Regions from separate parts of the Streptomyces sp. NPDC058326 genome, predicted to be linked through region 3. Evidence: riboswitches for the same ligand, from Rfam matches in the RefSeq annotation. Region 3 holds a riboswitch; each other region holds the start of a gene.
The links. Region 3 has a riboswitch for cobalamin ahead of ACFVYX_RS23120 (energy-coupling factor ABC transporter permease). Riboswitches for the same ligand answer to the same signal wherever they lie in the genome.

Region 1 (5,406 bases), on a different contig from region 3:
CGCATCGGACGGAGGGTCAGCTCGAAGCCCGGGTCGAGGAGGTTCTTCTGTTCGGTGGAGCTCATTACTGGCAGGCCTCGCAGGACTCGGGGTTTTCGAGGGAGCAGGCGAGGGCGTCCGCGTCGGGGGTCGCCTGCTGTACGGGGATGGTGGCGGCGGCCGTCGACGCCTGCGCGGCGCGGGCGATCCGGGTCGCCGGGCGGGAGCGCAGGTAGTACGTCGTCTTCAGGCCCTGCTTCCAGGCGTACGCGTACATCGACGACAGCTTGCCGATGGTGGGTGTCTCCAGGAACAGGTTCAGCGACTGCGACTGGTCCAGGAACGGCGTACGGGCGGCGGCCATGTCGATCAGACCGCGCTGCGGGATCTCCCACGCCGTCCGGTACAGCTCGCGGACCTCGGCCGGGACCCAGGTGAAGCCGGCCACCGAGCCGTTGGCGTCGCGCAGCGCCTCGCGGGTCTGGGCGTCCCACACGCCGAGCCTCTTCAGCTCGTCGACCAGGTACGAGTTGACCTGGAGGAACTCGCCGGAGAGCGTCTCGCGCTTGAACAGGTTGGAGACCTGCGGCTCGATGCACTCGTAGACGCCGGCGATCGAGGCGATCGTCGCGGTCGGGGCGATGGCGAGGAGGAGGCTGTTGCGCATGCCGGTCGTCGCGATCCGCTCGCGCAGCGCCGCCCAGCGCTCCGGCCAGGTCAGCTCGACGTCGTAGTGGTCGGGGTGCAGGACACCGCGGGCCGTGCGGGTCTTGTCCCAGGCGGGCAGCGGGCCGTTGCGCTCGGCGAGGTCGGCCGAGGCCTCGTAGGCCGCCAGCATGATGCGCTCGGCGATCCTCGTCGACAGGGCGCGGGCCTCCGCCGAGTCGAACGGCAGCTTCAGCTGGAAGAAGACGTCCTGGAGCCCCATCGCGCCCAGGCCCACCGGCCGCCAGCGGGCGTTGGAGCGGCCCGCCTGCTCGGTCGGGTAGAAGTTGATGTCGACGACCCGGTCGAGGAAGGTGACGGCCGTGCGGACGGTCGCGTCGAGGCGCTCCCAGTCGATGTCCTGGGTCGCGGCGTCCACGAACGAGCCGAGGTTGACCGAGCCCAGGTTGCAGACGGCCGTCTCGCCGTCGTTGGTGACCTCGATGATCTCGGTGCAGAGGTTCGAGGAGTGGACGACGGTGCCGGGCTCGGCGGTCTGGTTGGCCGTCCGGTTCGAGGCGTCCTTGAAGGTCATCCAGCCGTTGCCGGTCTGGGCCAGGGTCCGCATCATGCGGCCGTACAGGTCGCGGGCCGGCATCGTCTTGCGGGCCAGGCCCCGGGATTCGGCGGCGCGGTAGGCGGCGTCGAACTCCTCGCCCCACAGGTCGACGAGCTCGGGCACGTCCGCGGGGGAGAACAGCGACCAGTCGGCGTCGGCGTTCACCCGGCGCATGAACTCGTCCGGGATCCAGTGCGCCAGGTTCAGGTTGTGCGTACGGCGCTGGTCCTCGCCGGTGTTGTCGCGGAGCTCCAGGAACTCCTCGATGTCCGCGTGCCAGGTCTCCAGGTAGACGGCGGCGGCGCCCTTGCGGCGGCCGCCCTGGTTCACGGCGGCGACGGAGGCGTCGAGGGTCTTCAGGAACGGCACGATGCCGTTGGAGTGCCCGTTGGTGCCGCGGATCAGCGAACCGCGGGCCCGGATGCGGGAGTACGAGAGGCCGATGCCGCCCGCGTGCTTGGAGAGGCGCGCCACCTGGTGGTAGCGGTCGTAGATGGAGTCCAGCTCGTCCTGCGGGGAGTCCAGGAGGTAGCAGGAGGACATCTGCGGGTGGCGGGTGCCGGAGTTGAAGAGCGTGGGGGAGGACGGGAGGTAGTCCAGGCGGCTCATCAGGCCGTACAGCGCGGTCACTTCGTCGAGCGCGCGGGCCGAGTCGTCCTCGGCCAGACCGCAGGCGACGCGCAGCATGAAGTGCTGCGGGGTCTCGATGACCTTGCGGGTGATCGGGTGGCGCAGCAGGTAGCGGGAGTAGAGGGTGCGCAGGCCGAAGTAGCCGAAGCGGTCGTCGGCGGCCGTGTCCACGGTCGCGTCGAGCCGGTTCGCGTGCAGTGCGACGAACTCGGCGGTGCGGTCGGCGATCAGACCCTCACGGTGACCGACGGCGACGGAGGCGGAGAAGGAGAACGCGCCCTGGCCGGCCGCCTCGTCGGCGATGGTGATCGTCAGGAGCCGGGCCGCGAGCCGGGAGTAGGCCGGGTCCTCCGCGATCAGGCCCGCGGCCGCCTCGGTGGCCAGCTCGCGCAGCTCCGCCTCGTCCGACGCGGCGCTGCGGCCGCGGAGCGCGGCGGCGGCGACCTTGCCGGGGTCGGTGTCGGGGAGATCGGCGGTGAGGTCGGTCAGGGTCCGCAGCAGTACGGTCCCGGGTCCGTCGCTCTCGACCGCGGAAACCTCGGCGGAAGCCGGATCGGCGGGCGCGATGGTCACGTGGGGGCTCTCCCTCGCTCGGCTCGGGGCCGCGGCGGGGGAAGGCGGGCATGCGTGCGTCCGTAACGTCGGACGCGACGCTTCCACCGGCCCACTCCGCGAGGCCCGGACGTCAGTGGCACCCGGAACGGTCGGACCGGGTGCGCTGCGGCAGGTGCTCGGACTCACCTCGTACGGACGGGTCGTATCCGTAGGAAGCACACCGTTGCGGGACAGTTCCGGATTCGCGCCGGATTCCCCTGCGTCGACAGCGAGCATGAGCATACATGTGGGGGGCACCGCTCGCGGCACCCCCCACATGTTGTGTGTCGCCCTCGGCTCAGAACTCCAGGGCGTAGGTGCGCAGCGAGTGGCCGGGGATCGGTTCCCAGTCCCGGTGGGGGGTGCGGACGAAGCCGAGGCGGTCGTACATCCGGTGCGCGGCGACCATCGTCGCGTCCGTGGAGAGCACGAGCCGCTCGCACCCGGGGAGGGCCCGCGCGCGGTCGATACAGGCCCGTACGAGGGCCTCTCCGACGCCCCGGCCGCGGGCCTCGCGGGTGACGGCGAGCATCCGGAACTCGGCCTCGCCGTCGACCGCGATGTCCGCCCAGGTGGTGTTGCCGGTGGCGAAGGTCACCCCGCCGAGGAGTCGTCCCTCGGCGTCCTCGGCGATGAGCACCTCGCTCTCGCGGGCCCGGCGCGCGGTGTCCCGGAGCACCTCCAGGTAGGAGTCCTGGGCCCCGTACTTCAGCAGCCCGTCGTTCAGATAGGTGCCCGCGGTGAGTTCGCCGAGGGCCTCGTACTCCTCGGGCCGTACCGCCCTGATCGTGAAGTCCATGAGGAAAGTGTGCCCGGCGGGGGACGCGAAGGGGCCCGGGGTCTCCTGGTGGAGAGCCCGGGCCCGTGTGTTGGGGGCCGGCCGCGTGCGGCCGTACCGTCGGGTCAGTGCGTCTGGGCGCCGACCTTCGGGAGTTCGGTCTGCACGCCGGCGTCACCGGCGTCCGCCGTGTAGTCGGACGGGGAGGTCTCGTCGACGCCCTCGGGGGCCTTGACGGCCTTGAGGACGAAGGTGAGGACGACCGTGACGACGAGGTTCAGGACGAAGGCGGTGAGGCCGATGTAGCCGATCTCGCCGATGCCCGGGATCTCGGCGGAGGAGCCGCCGAAGTGCTTCTGGGTCGGGCTGGCGACACCGTAGGCGGCGACCGTGCCGTAGACCATGCCGACGGCCCAGCCGGCGAGCAGCGCCCAGCGGTGGAACCAGCGGGTGAAGAGACCGCCGACGAGGGCCGGGAAGGTCTGCAGGATCCAGATGCCGCCGAGCAGCTGGAAGTTGATCGCGACCGTCTTGTCCATGGTGAGGACGAAGGCGAGCGCGCCGACCTTCACCAGGAGCGAGACGATCTTGGAGACCTTGGTCTCCTGCGCCGGGGTCGCGTCCTTCTTGATGAAGTCCTTGTAGATGTTGCGGGTGAAGAGGTTGGCCGCGGCGATCGACATGATCGCGGCCGGGACGAGCGCGCCGATGCCGATCGCGGCGAACGCGACGCCCGCGAACCAGTCCGGGAACATCGTCTCGAAGAGCTGCGGGATGGCGAGCTGGCCGTTCTTCACCTGGATGCCGGCGGCGATCGCCATGAAACCGAGCAGCGCGAGCAGGCCCAGCATCAGGGAGTACAGCGGCAGGATCGTGGTGTTGCGGCGGATGACCTCGCGGCTCCGGGACGACAGGGTCGCCGTGATGGAGTGCGGGTACATGAAGAGCGCGAGCGCCGAGCCGAGGGCGAGGGTCGCGTACGTCCACTGGCCGGCCTCACCGGGGACGAGCGAGCCGCGCGGCTTGTCGGTGGCCGGGTTGGTCTGCGCGTACGCCTCGCCCGCCTTGGCGAAGATCTCGTCGAAGCCGCCCAGCTTGATCGGGATGTAGATGATCGCCACCGCGATGACGATGTAGATCAGGGTGTCCTTGACGAAGGCGATGAGCGCGGGGGCGCGGAGGCCCGAGGAGTACGTGTACGCCGCGAGGACGCCGAAGGCGATGAGCAGCGGCAGGTCCTTGATGAACCAGTGGGTGGTCTCGCCGCCGCCGACGCCCATCACGTCCAGGACGGCCTGGATGCCGACGAGCTGGAGCGCGATGTACGGCATGGTGGCGAGGATGCCGGTGACCGCCACCGCGAGCGAGAGGCCCTTGGAGCCGAAGCGGCCGCGCACGAAGTCCGAGGTGGTGACGTATCCGTGCTTGTGCGAGACCGACCAGAGGCGCGGCAGGAAGGTGAAGATCAGCGGGTAGACCAGGATCGTGTACGGCACGGCGAAGAAGCCGGCCGCGCCCGCCGCGTAGATGGCCGCCGGGACGGCGACGAAGGTGTACGCGGTGTAGAGGTCGCCGCCGAGCAGGAACCAGGTCACCCAGGTGCCGAACGACCGGCCGCCGAGGCCCCATTCGTCGAGGCTGTTCTCGTTCTCGGCCTTGCGCCAGCGCGAGGCGAGGAAGCCCATGACCGTGACGGCCAGGAAGAAGAAGATGAAGACGGCGAGTGCGACGCCGTTGACTCCGGTCACGTCCTTCATCGCGCGTCACCTCCCTTGCGGGCGCGCTGGTCGCTCTTCCACAGCTGGTAGGCGACCATGGTGAGCACGGTGGAGATCAGCACCCAGAGCATCTGGTACCAGTAGAAGAACGGGATGCCGGCGAAGAACGGTTCGGTCTTCGCGTAGGAGCTCACCCAGAGCATCGCCACGAACGGGGCGAACAGACAGAGTCCGATCACCACCCGCATGGGTGTGATGGTGGGGTGTTTCCTTTGTGTCGAATCCGGCGTGTCTGTCGCATCTGGCATGGCGATTCCCGTCCCCTCGCTGATCACCTTGTAATGGTGGGGAAATCTAGGGGACGGCTCCGCTCCATGGAACCCCTGTCCGTATAACGGAAGTGACTCGTGGGAACGCTCCCCCTCGCGGGGTCAGAGCCAGCC
Region 2 (5,406 bases), on a different contig from region 3:
GGCGTCGTCGAGCAGCCCGATGACGTGCGGGAAGGCATCGCGGAAGAAGCCCGAGATGCGCAGCGTGACATCGACGCGCGGGCGGCCGAGCTCCGCCAGGGGGATCGGCTCCATGCCGTTGACCCGGCGCGAGGCCTCGTCCCACAGCGGGCGGACGCCGAGCAGCGCGAGCGCCTCGGCCACGTCGTCGCCGGCGGTGCGCATCGCGCTCGTGCCCCACAGGGAGAGCCCGACGGACGTCGGCCACTCCCCGTTGTCGGTGCGGTAGCGCTCCAGGAGCGAGTCGGCGAGCGCCTGCCCGGTCTCCCAGGCCAGCCGGGACGGCACGGCCTTCGGGTCGACGGAGTAGAAGTTCCGGCCGGTCGGCAGGACGTTGACCAGGCCGCGCAGGGGCGAACCCGACGGTCCCGCCGGAACGAAGCCGCCGTTCAGGGCGTGCACGGCGTGCGTCAGCTCGTCGGTGGTGCCGGCGAGACGCGGCACGACCTGCTCGCAGGCGAAGCGGAGCACGTCCCGCACCTCGGAGCCGTACGCGGCGGCCACGGTCTCGACCGCGGTCACCTCCCAGCCGGCGGCCTCCATCGCCTCGACCAGCTCGCGCGCCTTCGCCTCCGCCTCGTCGGCGGTCGTCCGGGTCGCCGCCGACTCGTCGAGGCCGAGCGCCTCGCGCAGGCCCGGCAGCGCCTGCGTACCGCCCCAGATCTGGCGGGCGCGCAGGATGGAGAGGACCAGGTTGACGCGGGCCTCGCCCTCCGGGGCGCCGCCGAGGACGTGCAGACCGTCGCGGATCTGGGCGTCCTTGACCTCGCACAGCCAGCCGTCGACGTGCAGCAGGAAGTCGTCGAAGCCGTCGTCCTCCGGGCGCTCCTGGAGACCCAGGTCGTGGTCGAGCTTGGCGGCCTGGATCAGCGTCCAGATCTGGGCGCGGATCGCGGGCAGCTTCGCCGGGTCCATGGACGAGATCTGCGCGTACTCGTCGAGCAGCTGCTCCAGGCGGGCGATGTCGCCGTACGAGTCGGCGCGGGCCATCGGCGGCACCAGGTGGTCGACGAGGGTCGCGTGGACGCGCCGCTTGGCCTGCGTGCCCTCGCCCGGGTCGTTGACGAGGAAGGGGTAGACCAGCGGGATGTCGCCGAGTGCCGCGTCGGGGCCGCAGGCGGCGGACAGGCCGGCGTTCTTGCCGGGCAGCCACTCCAGGTTGCCGTGCTTGCCCAGGTGGACCATGGCGTCGGCGCCGAAGCCGCCGTCCTCGGCGCGGGCGGCGATCCAGCGGTAGGCCGCCAGGTAGTGGTGGGACGGCGGGAGATCGGGGTCGTGGTAGATCGCGATCGGGTTCTCACCGAAGCCGCGCGGCGGCTGGATGAGGATCAGCAGGTTCCCGCGCCGCAGGGCCGCGAGGACGATGTCGCCCTCCGGGTTGCGGGAGCGGTCGAGGAACATCTCGCCGGGCGCCGGGCCCCAGTGCTCCTCGACGTGGGTCCGCAGCTCCTCGGGGAGCGTCGCGTACCAGCGCTTGTAGTCGGCGGCCGGGATGCGGACCGGGTTCCGGGCGAGCTGTTCCTCCGTCAGCCAGTCCTGGTCGTGGCCGCCGGCCTCGATGAGGGCGTAGATCAGCTCGTCGCCGTCGCCGGAGACCAGGCCGGGAAGCTCCTCGGCCGGCCCGAAGTCGTAGCCCTCGGCGATCAGCCGGCGCAGGAGGGAGACGGCGGAGGCGGGGGTGTCGAGGCCGACGGCGTTGCCGATGCGGGAGTGCTTCGTCGGGTACGCGGAGAGGACGAGCGCCAGCTTCTTCTCGGCGTTCGGGATGTGCCGCAGGCGCGCGTGGCGGACCGCGATCCCGGCGACGCGGGCGGCGCGCTCGGCGTCGGCCACGTACGCGGGCAGACCGTCCTCGTCGATCTCCTTGAAGGAGAACGGGACGGTGATGAGCCGGCCGTCGAACTCGGGGACGGCCACCTGGCTCGCGGCGTCCAGCGGGGAGAGGCCCTCGTCGTTCTCCTCCCAGGCGGACCGCGAGCCGGTCAGGCACAGGGCCTGGAGGATCGGCACGTCGAGCGCGGCGAGCGCCCCCGCGTCCCAGGCCTCCTCGTCGCCGCCGGCCTGCGCCTCGGCGGGCTTGGTGCCGCCGGCGGCGAGGACGGTGGTGACGATGGCGTCGGCTGCCCGCAGCTCCGCGAGGAGTTCGGCCTCGGGGGCGCGCAGGGACGCCACGTACAGCGGGAGCGGCCGCGCGCCGGCGTCCTCGATCGCGTCGCAGAGGGTGCCGACGAAGGCGGTGTTCCCGCTCATGTGGTGGGCGCGGTAGTAGAGCACGGCGACCGTCGGGCCCTCGGTGCTCCTCGGGGTGCGCTCCAGGGGTCCCCAGGTGGGGGCGGCGGCCGGGGCCTCGAAGCCGTGGCCGGTGAGCAGGACGGTGTCGGAGAGGAAGCGGGCCAGCTGCTCCAGGTTCGCGGGGCCGCCGTGCGCGAGGTAGGCGTGCGCCTCGGTGGCGACGCCGACGGGGACGGTGGACGTCTCCATCAGCTGGGCGTCGGGTGCCTGTTCGCCGCTGAGGACGACCACCGGCTTCCCGGCGGCGCGGACCGCGTCCAGGCCGTCCTCCCAGGAGCGGAGACCGCCGAGCAGCCGTACGACGACGAGGTCGGCGCCGTCCAGGAGACCGGGCAGCTCGGCGAGGGGGAGACGGGAGGGGTTGGCGAAGCGGTACTCCACGGGGCCGCCGGCCGCGCGGGCGCTGAGCAGGTCGGTATCGGAGTGCGACAGCAGCAGAAGCATGGCGAGCGCAGGCCTTCCTCGGGGTTGTCCGCGCCCCGGGTGGTCGTGTGGGTTGGGGCCTCCCCTGCTCGGGCGAAGCCGAGAGCCTGGGGAAGGGAGTTCCTGACTCACCCGTTCCGTTTCCGGGACGGGCTCACAGTGGCGGGACCGCGCCGGAGTCTCACCGGGCTTCCTCCCCGGGGTCCTGGGACCCCATGCCGATCTGCATCCTAGATCGTGGTGCCGAGGGGCGGGGCGGGCCGCCGAGTCGGCCTGATCACACCCGGTGGGCGCCCGGTGGCCCGTGGGTATGCTCGCCGCCATGCCGCCCACCCCACCCACGACGCCCGAACCGGGCGAAGCTCGCATACGGGACCGTGGCGACGCCTGCCCCGGGGCGCTGCGTCTGCACCCCGCCGAGGACGGCCGCCTCGCCCGACTCCGCCTGCCCGCAGGGCGCCTGACACTCCATCAGGCCGAGGCGCTCGCGACCGCGGCGGAGACCCTCGGCGACGGGCGGATCAGCATCACCTCGCGCGGCAACGCGGAGCTGCGGGGCCTCGCGGACAACTGCGGCGGCGAGCTCGCGGCGCTCCTCTCGGCGGCGGGCCTGCTGCCCTCCGCCACCCACGAACGCGTCCGCAACATCGTCGCCTCGCCGACCGCGGGCCTCGACGGACTCGGATGCGCGGACGTGCAGTTGTGGGCACGCGAGCTGGACACCGCCCTGTGCGCCGAGCCCCGGGCGGCTGCTCTTTCCGGCCGTTTCCTCTTCGTCCTGGACGACGGGCGAGGGGACGTGGCCACGCTCGGCGGAGATGTGAAGTTGATCGCAGGCGCCGACGGATCCGCCGCCCTGTGGCTCGGCCCTCAGGTCTTCCGGCTCGCCGCGGCCGACGCCGTACGGGCCGCCCTCGTCGCCTCCCTCACGTTCCTCGACGCCGCCGACGCGGCCGGGAACGGGGCCTGGCGGCCCCGGGAACTGCCCGACAGCCATGTGCCGGACTGGGCCGGGGCCCTGGCACGTGCGGGGATCGCGGCCGAGCCCGTACCCGTACCGCCGCTGCCCGCGGCCACGCCACCCGCGCCCGGCGTCCTGCCCGGCGGCGCCCTGCACGTCCTCGCACCGCTCGGCCGGCTGACCTCGGCTCAGCTGCGGGCCCTGCTGCCCGCCCATGAGATCCGGCTGACACCGTGGCGGGGAGCGGTCGTCGTCTCCGGAGCGGCCGTCGCCGAAACGGCCGCCGGGACCGAAGCCGCCACCGCCCGGCTCGCTGCCCTGGAGGCGTACGGGCTGATCACCCGGCCCGACGCCCCCGGAGCCGGAGTCACCGCCTGCACCGGGCGGCCCGGGTGCGCCAAGTCCCTCGCCGACGTCCGGGCGGACGCCCTCACCGCGCCCGCCGGGCCGCTGCCCGTGCACTTCTCCGGGTGCGCACGCGGCTGCGGACACCCGTACGGCCGCTGGATCGAGGTCCTCGCCACCGGCGACGACACCTATCTGGTGGACGGCGTCCCCACCCCCCGCACCTCCCTGTCCGCAGCGGTCGCGGCGGCTCGCGGCCCGTCGACCCACACGACCCCACCGCCCCACACGAGATGAGCGAGAGCGACACCATGTTCGACTACGAGAAGGACGGGACGGAGATCTACCGTCAGTCCTTTGCCACGATCCGCGCCGAAGCGGATCTCGCGGGCCTGCCCGCCGACGTCGCCCAGGTGGCGGTCCGGATGATCCACGCCTGCGGCATGACCGACCTCGTCCAGGACCTCGCGTACTCCCCCGGGGTCGTCGCGAGCGCCCGCGCCGCCCTCCGCGCCGGTGCGCCGGTCCTCTGCGACGCACAGATGGTCGCGAGCGGCGTCACCCGCCGACGGCTGCCCGCCGACAACGAGGTGCTCTGCGCGCTCTCCGACCCGTCCGTGCCCGGGCTCGCCGCAGAACTCGGCACGACCCGCTCCGCCGCCGCCCTCGAACTGTGGCGGGACCGCCTCGAAGGCTCCGTCGTCGCCATCGGCAACGCGCCCACCGCCCTCTTCCATCTCCTGGAGATGGTCGCGAAGGGGGCCGGGAAGCCCGCCGCCGTCCTCGGCATACCGGTCGGCTTCATCGGCGCCGCCGAGTCCAAGGACGCCCTCGCCGCCCAGGAGCTGGGCCTCGAGTACCTCGTCGTACGGGGCCGTCGCGGCGGCAGCGCGATGACGGCCGCCGCGATCAACGCGATCGCTCACGAAGCGGAGATCCAGGCATGAGCACCGTGACCGGCACCGCGAACGACACCACGACCGGGTCCGGGCCCGGCAAGCTGTACGGGGTCGGCCTCGGCCCCGGCGACCCGGACCTGATGACGGTGGCGGCCGTGAAGGCCATCGCCGGCGCCGACGTGATCGCGTACCACTCGGCCCGCCACGGCCGCTCCATCGCCCGCTCGATCGCCGCCGAGCACCTCCGCGAGGACCACATCGAGGAGCGGCTGATGTACCCGCTCACGGTGGAGACCACGGACCACCCCGGCGGCTACCGGGGCGCCCTCGACGACTTCTACGAGGAGGCCTCGGCCCGCCTCGCCGCGCACCTCGACGCGGGCCGCACGGTCGCCGTCCTCGCCGAGGGCGACCCGCTGTTCTACGGCTCGTACCAGCACATGCACA
Region 3 (5,406 bases):
GCGTGCTGACGGAGTCGGGGGCCCTGATCAAGAGCCGGATCAGCAGCACCGACAACTTCCCCACCAGCTGACCCGACGGGGCTCCGGCCGGCCCGGAGCCCCGTCCCGCCGGACCGCACGCGCTCCGCCCCGGCATGGTCCGCTCCACGACGGCCCGAGAGTGCGTGGGTGCCTCAGCGAGGGTCATCGGCCGTCGTCTCCGGCAGCACGGCTCCAGGGCCGATGGAGTTCGCTGAGCATCCGGATCTTCACACCCGAGCGCGTATCCGCCAGATCTGCGTGACCTTCCCTCTCCCGAAGGTCGATACTGCCGAGGGGGCGCCCGCCGGCTGCCCCGTCCGACCATGACCGCCTCCTGACACCCATTCGCCGAAGTCGGCGTCAGCACCGACGGACGTCGCCGCCGATCGCCGTGTGGCCACCAAGGCCGTGGACCACGCGCACCAGCAATGAACTGCGAAAACCCAGCTCGTGGGCCCTCCGCCAGCTTCCCGAGGAGACACCGTTGAAGATGCTCATCAACGTTCCCGAGACCGTCGTCGCCGACGCGCTGCGCGGGATGGCGGCCGCTCATCCCGAGCTCACCGTGGACGTGGAGCGGCGGGTCGTGATGCGGCGGGACGCGCCCGTGGGGGGGAAGGTCGCACTGGTGTCCGGTGGCGGCTCCGGGCACGAGCCCTTGCACGGGGGGTTCGTGGGGCCCGGGATGCTGGCGGCCGCCTGTCCCGGCGAGGTGTTCACCTCTCCCGTGCCCGACCAGATGGTACGGGCCGCGGCTGCCGTCGACAGCGGGGCCGGTGTGCTGTTCGTCGTCAAGAACTACACCGGGGACGTGCTCAACTTCGAGATGGCGGCGGAGCTCGCCGAGGACGAGGGCATCCAGGTCGCCAAGGTCCTCGTCGACGACGACGTCGCCGTCACGGACAGCCTGTACACGGCGGGCCGGCGTGGGACCGGCGGCACGCTCTTCGTGGAGAAGATCGCGGGCGCCGCCGCCGAGGAGGGTGCGTCCCTGGAGCGGGTGGAGGCCATCGCCCGCCGGGTCAACGAACGCTCCCGGTCCTTCGGCGTGGCCCTGAGCGCCTGCACCACCCCCGCGAAGGGCAGCCCCACATTCGATCTCCCCGCGGGCGAACTGGAGTTGGGCATCGGCATCCACGGCGAACCGGGCCGCGAGCGGCGGCCGATGATGACCTCCCGGGAGATCGCGGACTTCGCCGTCCACGCCGTCGTCGAGGACCTGCGCCCGTCCGGGCCCGTGATCGCGCTGGTGAACGGCATGGGTGCCACTCCCCTCCTCGAACTGTACGGATTCAACGCGGAGGTGCAGCGCGTGCTCGGCGAGCGGCGGGTGCCGGTGGCCCGTACCCTCGTCGGGAACTACGTGACCTCGCTCGACATGGCCGGCTGCTCGGTGACGCTGTGCGAGGTGGACGAGGAGCTCCTCCGCCTGTGGGACGCGCCCGTACAGACGCCCGCGCTGCGCTGGGGCCGGTGAGACGAGGGATGGGAGAGGGGACCGGCATGACGGAGACCTTCGGCGCGGACTTCCTGGTGCGCTGGCTCGCCGCGGTGGCCGGGGCCGTCGACCGTGAGGCGGACCGGCTCACCGAGCTGGACTCGGCCATCGGCGACGCCGACCACGGCACGAACCTGAGGCGGGGGTTCACCGCCGTCACGGAGACCCTCGCCAAGGAGCCGCCCGCGACACCCGGTGCGGTGCTCACCACCGCCGGACGGCAGCTGATCTCCACCGTGGGCGGCGCGTCGGGACCGCTGTACGGCACACTGCTGCGCCGTACCGGCAAGACCCTCGGCGACGTCGAGCGGATCACCAGGGAGCAGCTGGCCGAGGCCCTCGGTTCCGGTGTGTCCGCGGTGTCTCAGCTGGGCGGCGCGCAGGTGGGGGACAAGACGATGCTGGACGCGCTCGTTCCGGCCGTGGAGGGCCTGCGGGCCTCGTTCGGGGCGGGCCGCGCCGCCGCCGGGGAGGGCGCCCTCGCGACCGTACCCCTGCGGGCGCGCAAGGGCAGGGCCAGCTATCTGGGCGAGCGGTCCGTGGGGCACCAGGATCCGGGGGCCGCCTCATCGGCGCTGCTGTTCGCCGCGCTCGACGAGACCGCGCGTACGGAGGGAGCGTCATGAGCGCGGCCGCCGGGGGCGCGGCGGCCCCCGGGGGCTCCGCGCCCGTCGGCATCGTGCTCGTCTCGCACAGTGCCGCCGTCGCGACCGCCGTGACCGAGCTGGCCCGCGGGCTCGCCGGCGGCGGTGACCTGGCGCCGATCGCCCCCGCCGGCGGGACCCCGGACGGTGGCCTGGGGACGAGTTCCGAGCTGATCCGCCAGGCGGCGAAGGCCGTGGACCGGGGCGCCGGAGTGGCGATCCTGGTCGACCTGGGGAGCGCCGTGCTCACCGTGAAGGCGCTGCTCGCCGAGGGCGACGAGCTGCCCGAGGACTCACGGCTCCTGGACGCGCCGTTCGTTGAGGGCGCGGTCGCCGCCCTGGTCACGGCGAGCGCGGGCGGGGACCTCGGCGCGGTGGCGGCTGCGGCGTCGGAGGCGTACGCCTACCGGAAGGAGTGACCACGGGGGGGGCGCACGCCCGGCGGTGAGGAGCGGCTTCCCGAGGCGTGCGCCGGCGGGAGAGGGACCGCGCAGGGCGCACGCCCGGCCGCCGGGAGCGGCCGCGCGGAGCGCGTGCGCGCCGCGCTCAGGAACTGCGGTGCAGTGAGCGAGAAGTCACACCGGGTGGCGACCGTGTTGTGATGCACCTGGTCAACGCACTAGTGTCACAGCGCCTTGGTGTACGGGAAACCGGTGCAGTACCGGTGCGGCCCTCGCCACTGTGATCGGGATGTCCGGCTCCACCCCCGCGGGGAACTCCCCCGGGGAAGCCACTGGACCGCGACGGGAGACCGTCGTGGTGTGGGAAGGCGGAGCCGGACGTATGACCGTCAGCCAGGAGACCGGCCAGGGTGCGTTGTCCATCCACGAGGTGCTGGAGAGGGTCTCCCAACCATGCATATAGCCGAGGGGTATCTGCCCCCTGTGCACGCGGCCGCCTGGGGCGTCGCGTCCGCGCCGTTCGTCGTCCACGGGGTCCGCGCGCTGACCCGTGAAGTACGGTCGAACCCCGAGTCCACCCTTCTGCTCGGCGCCTCCGGCGCCTTCACCTTCGTCCTCTCGGCGCTCAAGCTGCCGTCCGTGACGGGTAGTTGCTCGCATCCGACCGGTACCGGTCTGGGTGCGATCCTGTTCCGGCCGCCGATCATGGCGGTCCTCGGGACGATCACACTCCTCTTCCAGGCCCTGCTGCTCGCCCACGGCGGGCTGACCACGCTCGGCGCGAACGTCTTCTCGATGGCGATCGTCGGCCCCTGGGCCGGCTACGGGACGTACCTGCTGCTGCGCCGGTCCGGTGCGCCCCTGATGGTCGCCGTCTTCTCCGGGGCGTTCGTCGCCGACCTGTCCACGTACTGCGTGACCAGCGTGCAGCTGGCGCTCGCCTTCCCCGACCCGGGGAGCGGTGTGGCCGGCGCGCTCGCCAAGTTCGGGGGGATCTTCGCGTTGACGCAGATCCCTCTGGCCGTGAGCGAGGGTCTGCTGACCGTGCTCGTGATGCGGCTGTTGACGCAGTCCAGCAAGGGCGAACTGACCCGGCTCGGCGTCCTCGGTGGACGCCCGGCGGCGCGACGCGAGGAGGCGACCGCGCGATGAGCCGGAACGCGAAGATCAACGCCCTGCTGCTGTTCGTCGTCGCGGCGCTTGCGGTACTGCCGCTGGCGCTGGGGCTCGGGGACCACAAGGAGGAGCCGTTCGCGGGGGCGGACGCGGAGGCGGAGACCGCGATCACGGAGCTCCGGCCGGACTACGAACCGTGGTTCAGCCCCCTGTACGAGCCGCCGTCCGGGGAGATCGAGTCCGCGCTGTTCTCCCTCCAGGCGGCGCTGGGCGCGGGCGTCCTCGCGTACTACTTCGGGCTGCGGCGAGGCCGCAGGCAGGGGGCGGCGCGGGCGGAGGCCGCGCGGGGCGCCGGAGAGGGTGAGGTCTCCGCCGGACGCGTGGAGGGTGGCCGGAGCACGGCCCCGGGCAACCCCGACGGTCAGAGCGCGGCCCCGGGCGTCCCCGACGGTCAGGGCATGGGGAGCGGCGCCAAGGGCGGGGGCGTGGGCGGCTCCGGGGGCGCGGGCGTCGACGGACGGGACGCGTAGCCACCGATGCTGCCGATCGACGCGGCGGCGCACAGCAGTCGCTGGCGCCGCCGTCACCCCGCCGAGAAGGCGCTGCTCGGCTTCGGTCTGACCCTCTGCGCGGTCTCCCTGCCACCGTGGCCGGGCGCGCCGCTCGTGGCAGCCGCCACGCTCGGTGTGCTGCTCGGTCCGGCCGGTGTGCCGGGCCGGGCGCTGTGGCGGGCGTTCCGCGTTCCCCTCGCGTTCTGTGTGACGGGCGCGATTCCGCTGCTCCTGGAGGTGGGCGGCGACCGTGGTCCTGTCGCGCCGGCCGCCGGGGGTCCGGTGCAGGCGGTCGAGCTGCTCCTGCGGACGGCGTCGGCCTCGCTCGGGGTGCTGCTGTTCGCGTTCACCACGCCGGTCTCCGATGTCCTGCCCCGGCTGGTCCGCGCGGGGGTGCCGGCGCCGGTGGTGGATGTCGCGCTCGTGATGTACCGGATCATCTTCCTGCTGCTCGACGCGCTGTCCAAGATCCGGCAGGCGCAGGCGGCACGGCTCGGGCACACCACCCGGGCCGCGACCTGGCGTTCGCTCGCCGGTCTCGGCGCGACCACGTTCGTGCGGGCCTTCGACCGGGCGCAGCGCCTGCAGTCGGGGCTCGCGGGGCGGGGGTACGACGGGACGCTGCGGGTTCTGGTGCCCGCGTGCGCGCTCTCCCGCCGGTTCCTCGCCGCGACGGGCGTGCTGCTCGCGGGCCTCGTCGCCCTCACCCTCGTACTGGAAAGGTTCCTGCCGTGACGTCTACGACGCCTCCGCCCTCCGCGCTCCCCGTCGTGGAGCTGGTGAACGCGGGCTTCGCCTACGAGGACGGGCCCGCGGTCCTGTCGGGCGTGGACTTCTCGGTGGCGGAGGGGCGCGCGGTCGCGTTGCTCGGCCGCAACGGCAGCGGCAAGACGACGCTGCTGCGGCTGCTGAGCGGCGGGCTCCGGTGCGGGAGCGGGTCGCTGCTCCTGGACGGGGCCGAGGTGGCGTACGACCGGAAGGGGCTGACCCGGCTGCGGACCATCGTGCAGCTGGTGACGCAGGATCCGGACGACCAGCTGTTCGCCGCCTCGGTGGCCCAGGACGTCTCGTTCGGTCCGATGAACCTGGGGCTGCCGGAGGAGGAGGTACGGCTGCGGGTGGCGGAGGCACTGGAGGCGCTGGACATCACGGCGCTCGCGGACCGGCCGACGCAT

Region 1: it holds a riboswitch for cobalamin, as region 3 does, so the genes downstream of both, ACFVYX_RS24195 (ribonucleoside-diphosphate reductase subunit alpha) here and ACFVYX_RS23120 (energy-coupling factor ABC transporter permease) in region 3, are expected to answer to the same signal.
Region 2: it holds a riboswitch for cobalamin, as region 3 does, so the genes downstream of both, cobN (cobaltochelatase subunit CobN) here and ACFVYX_RS23120 (energy-coupling factor ABC transporter permease) in region 3, are expected to answer to the same signal.

The regions. Positions count from the first base shown of each region.
Region 1 is NZ_JBHVZO010000014.1:15,458-20,863, reverse strand. Features, by position in the region: gene ACFVYX_RS24200 (ribonucleotide-diphosphate reductase subunit beta) at 1-65, opposite strand, end outside; gene ACFVYX_RS24195 (ribonucleoside-diphosphate reductase subunit alpha) at 65-2,446, opposite strand; cobalamin riboswitch at 2,578-2,744, opposite strand; gene ACFVYX_RS24190 (GNAT family N-acetyltransferase) at 2,766-3,266, opposite strand; gene mctP (monocarboxylate uptake permease MctP) at 3,371-5,002, opposite strand; gene ACFVYX_RS24180 (DUF3311 domain-containing protein) at 4,999-5,211, opposite strand; gene ACFVYX_RS24175 (LuxR C-terminal-related transcriptional regulator) at 5,395-5,406, opposite strand, start outside.
Region 2 is NZ_JBHVZO010000003.1:307,200-312,605, reverse strand. Features, by position in the region: gene cobN (cobaltochelatase subunit CobN) at 1-2,775, opposite strand, end outside; cobalamin riboswitch at 2,853-2,986, opposite strand; gene ACFVYX_RS07000 (cobalamin biosynthesis protein CobG) at 3,065-4,357, shown strand; gene ACFVYX_RS06995 (precorrin-8X methylmutase) at 4,354-5,007, shown strand; gene ACFVYX_RS06990 (precorrin-2 C(20)-methyltransferase) at 5,004-5,406, shown strand, end outside.
Region 3 is NZ_JBHVZO010000013.1:16,643-22,048, forward strand. Features, by position in the region: gene ACFVYX_RS23100 (cellulase family glycosylhydrolase) at 1-71, shown strand, start outside; gene dhaK (dihydroxyacetone kinase subunit DhaK) at 506-1,498, shown strand; gene dhaL (dihydroxyacetone kinase subunit DhaL) at 1,525-2,145, shown strand; gene ACFVYX_RS23115 (PTS-dependent dihydroxyacetone kinase phosphotransferase subunit DhaM) at 2,142-2,582, shown strand; cobalamin riboswitch at 2,755-2,989, shown strand; gene ACFVYX_RS23120 (energy-coupling factor ABC transporter permease) at 3,018-3,716, shown strand; gene ACFVYX_RS23125 (energy-coupling factor ABC transporter substrate-binding protein) at 3,713-4,210, shown strand; gene cbiQ (cobalt ECF transporter T component CbiQ) at 4,217-4,966, shown strand; gene ACFVYX_RS23135 (energy-coupling factor ABC transporter ATP-binding protein) at 4,963-5,406, shown strand, end outside.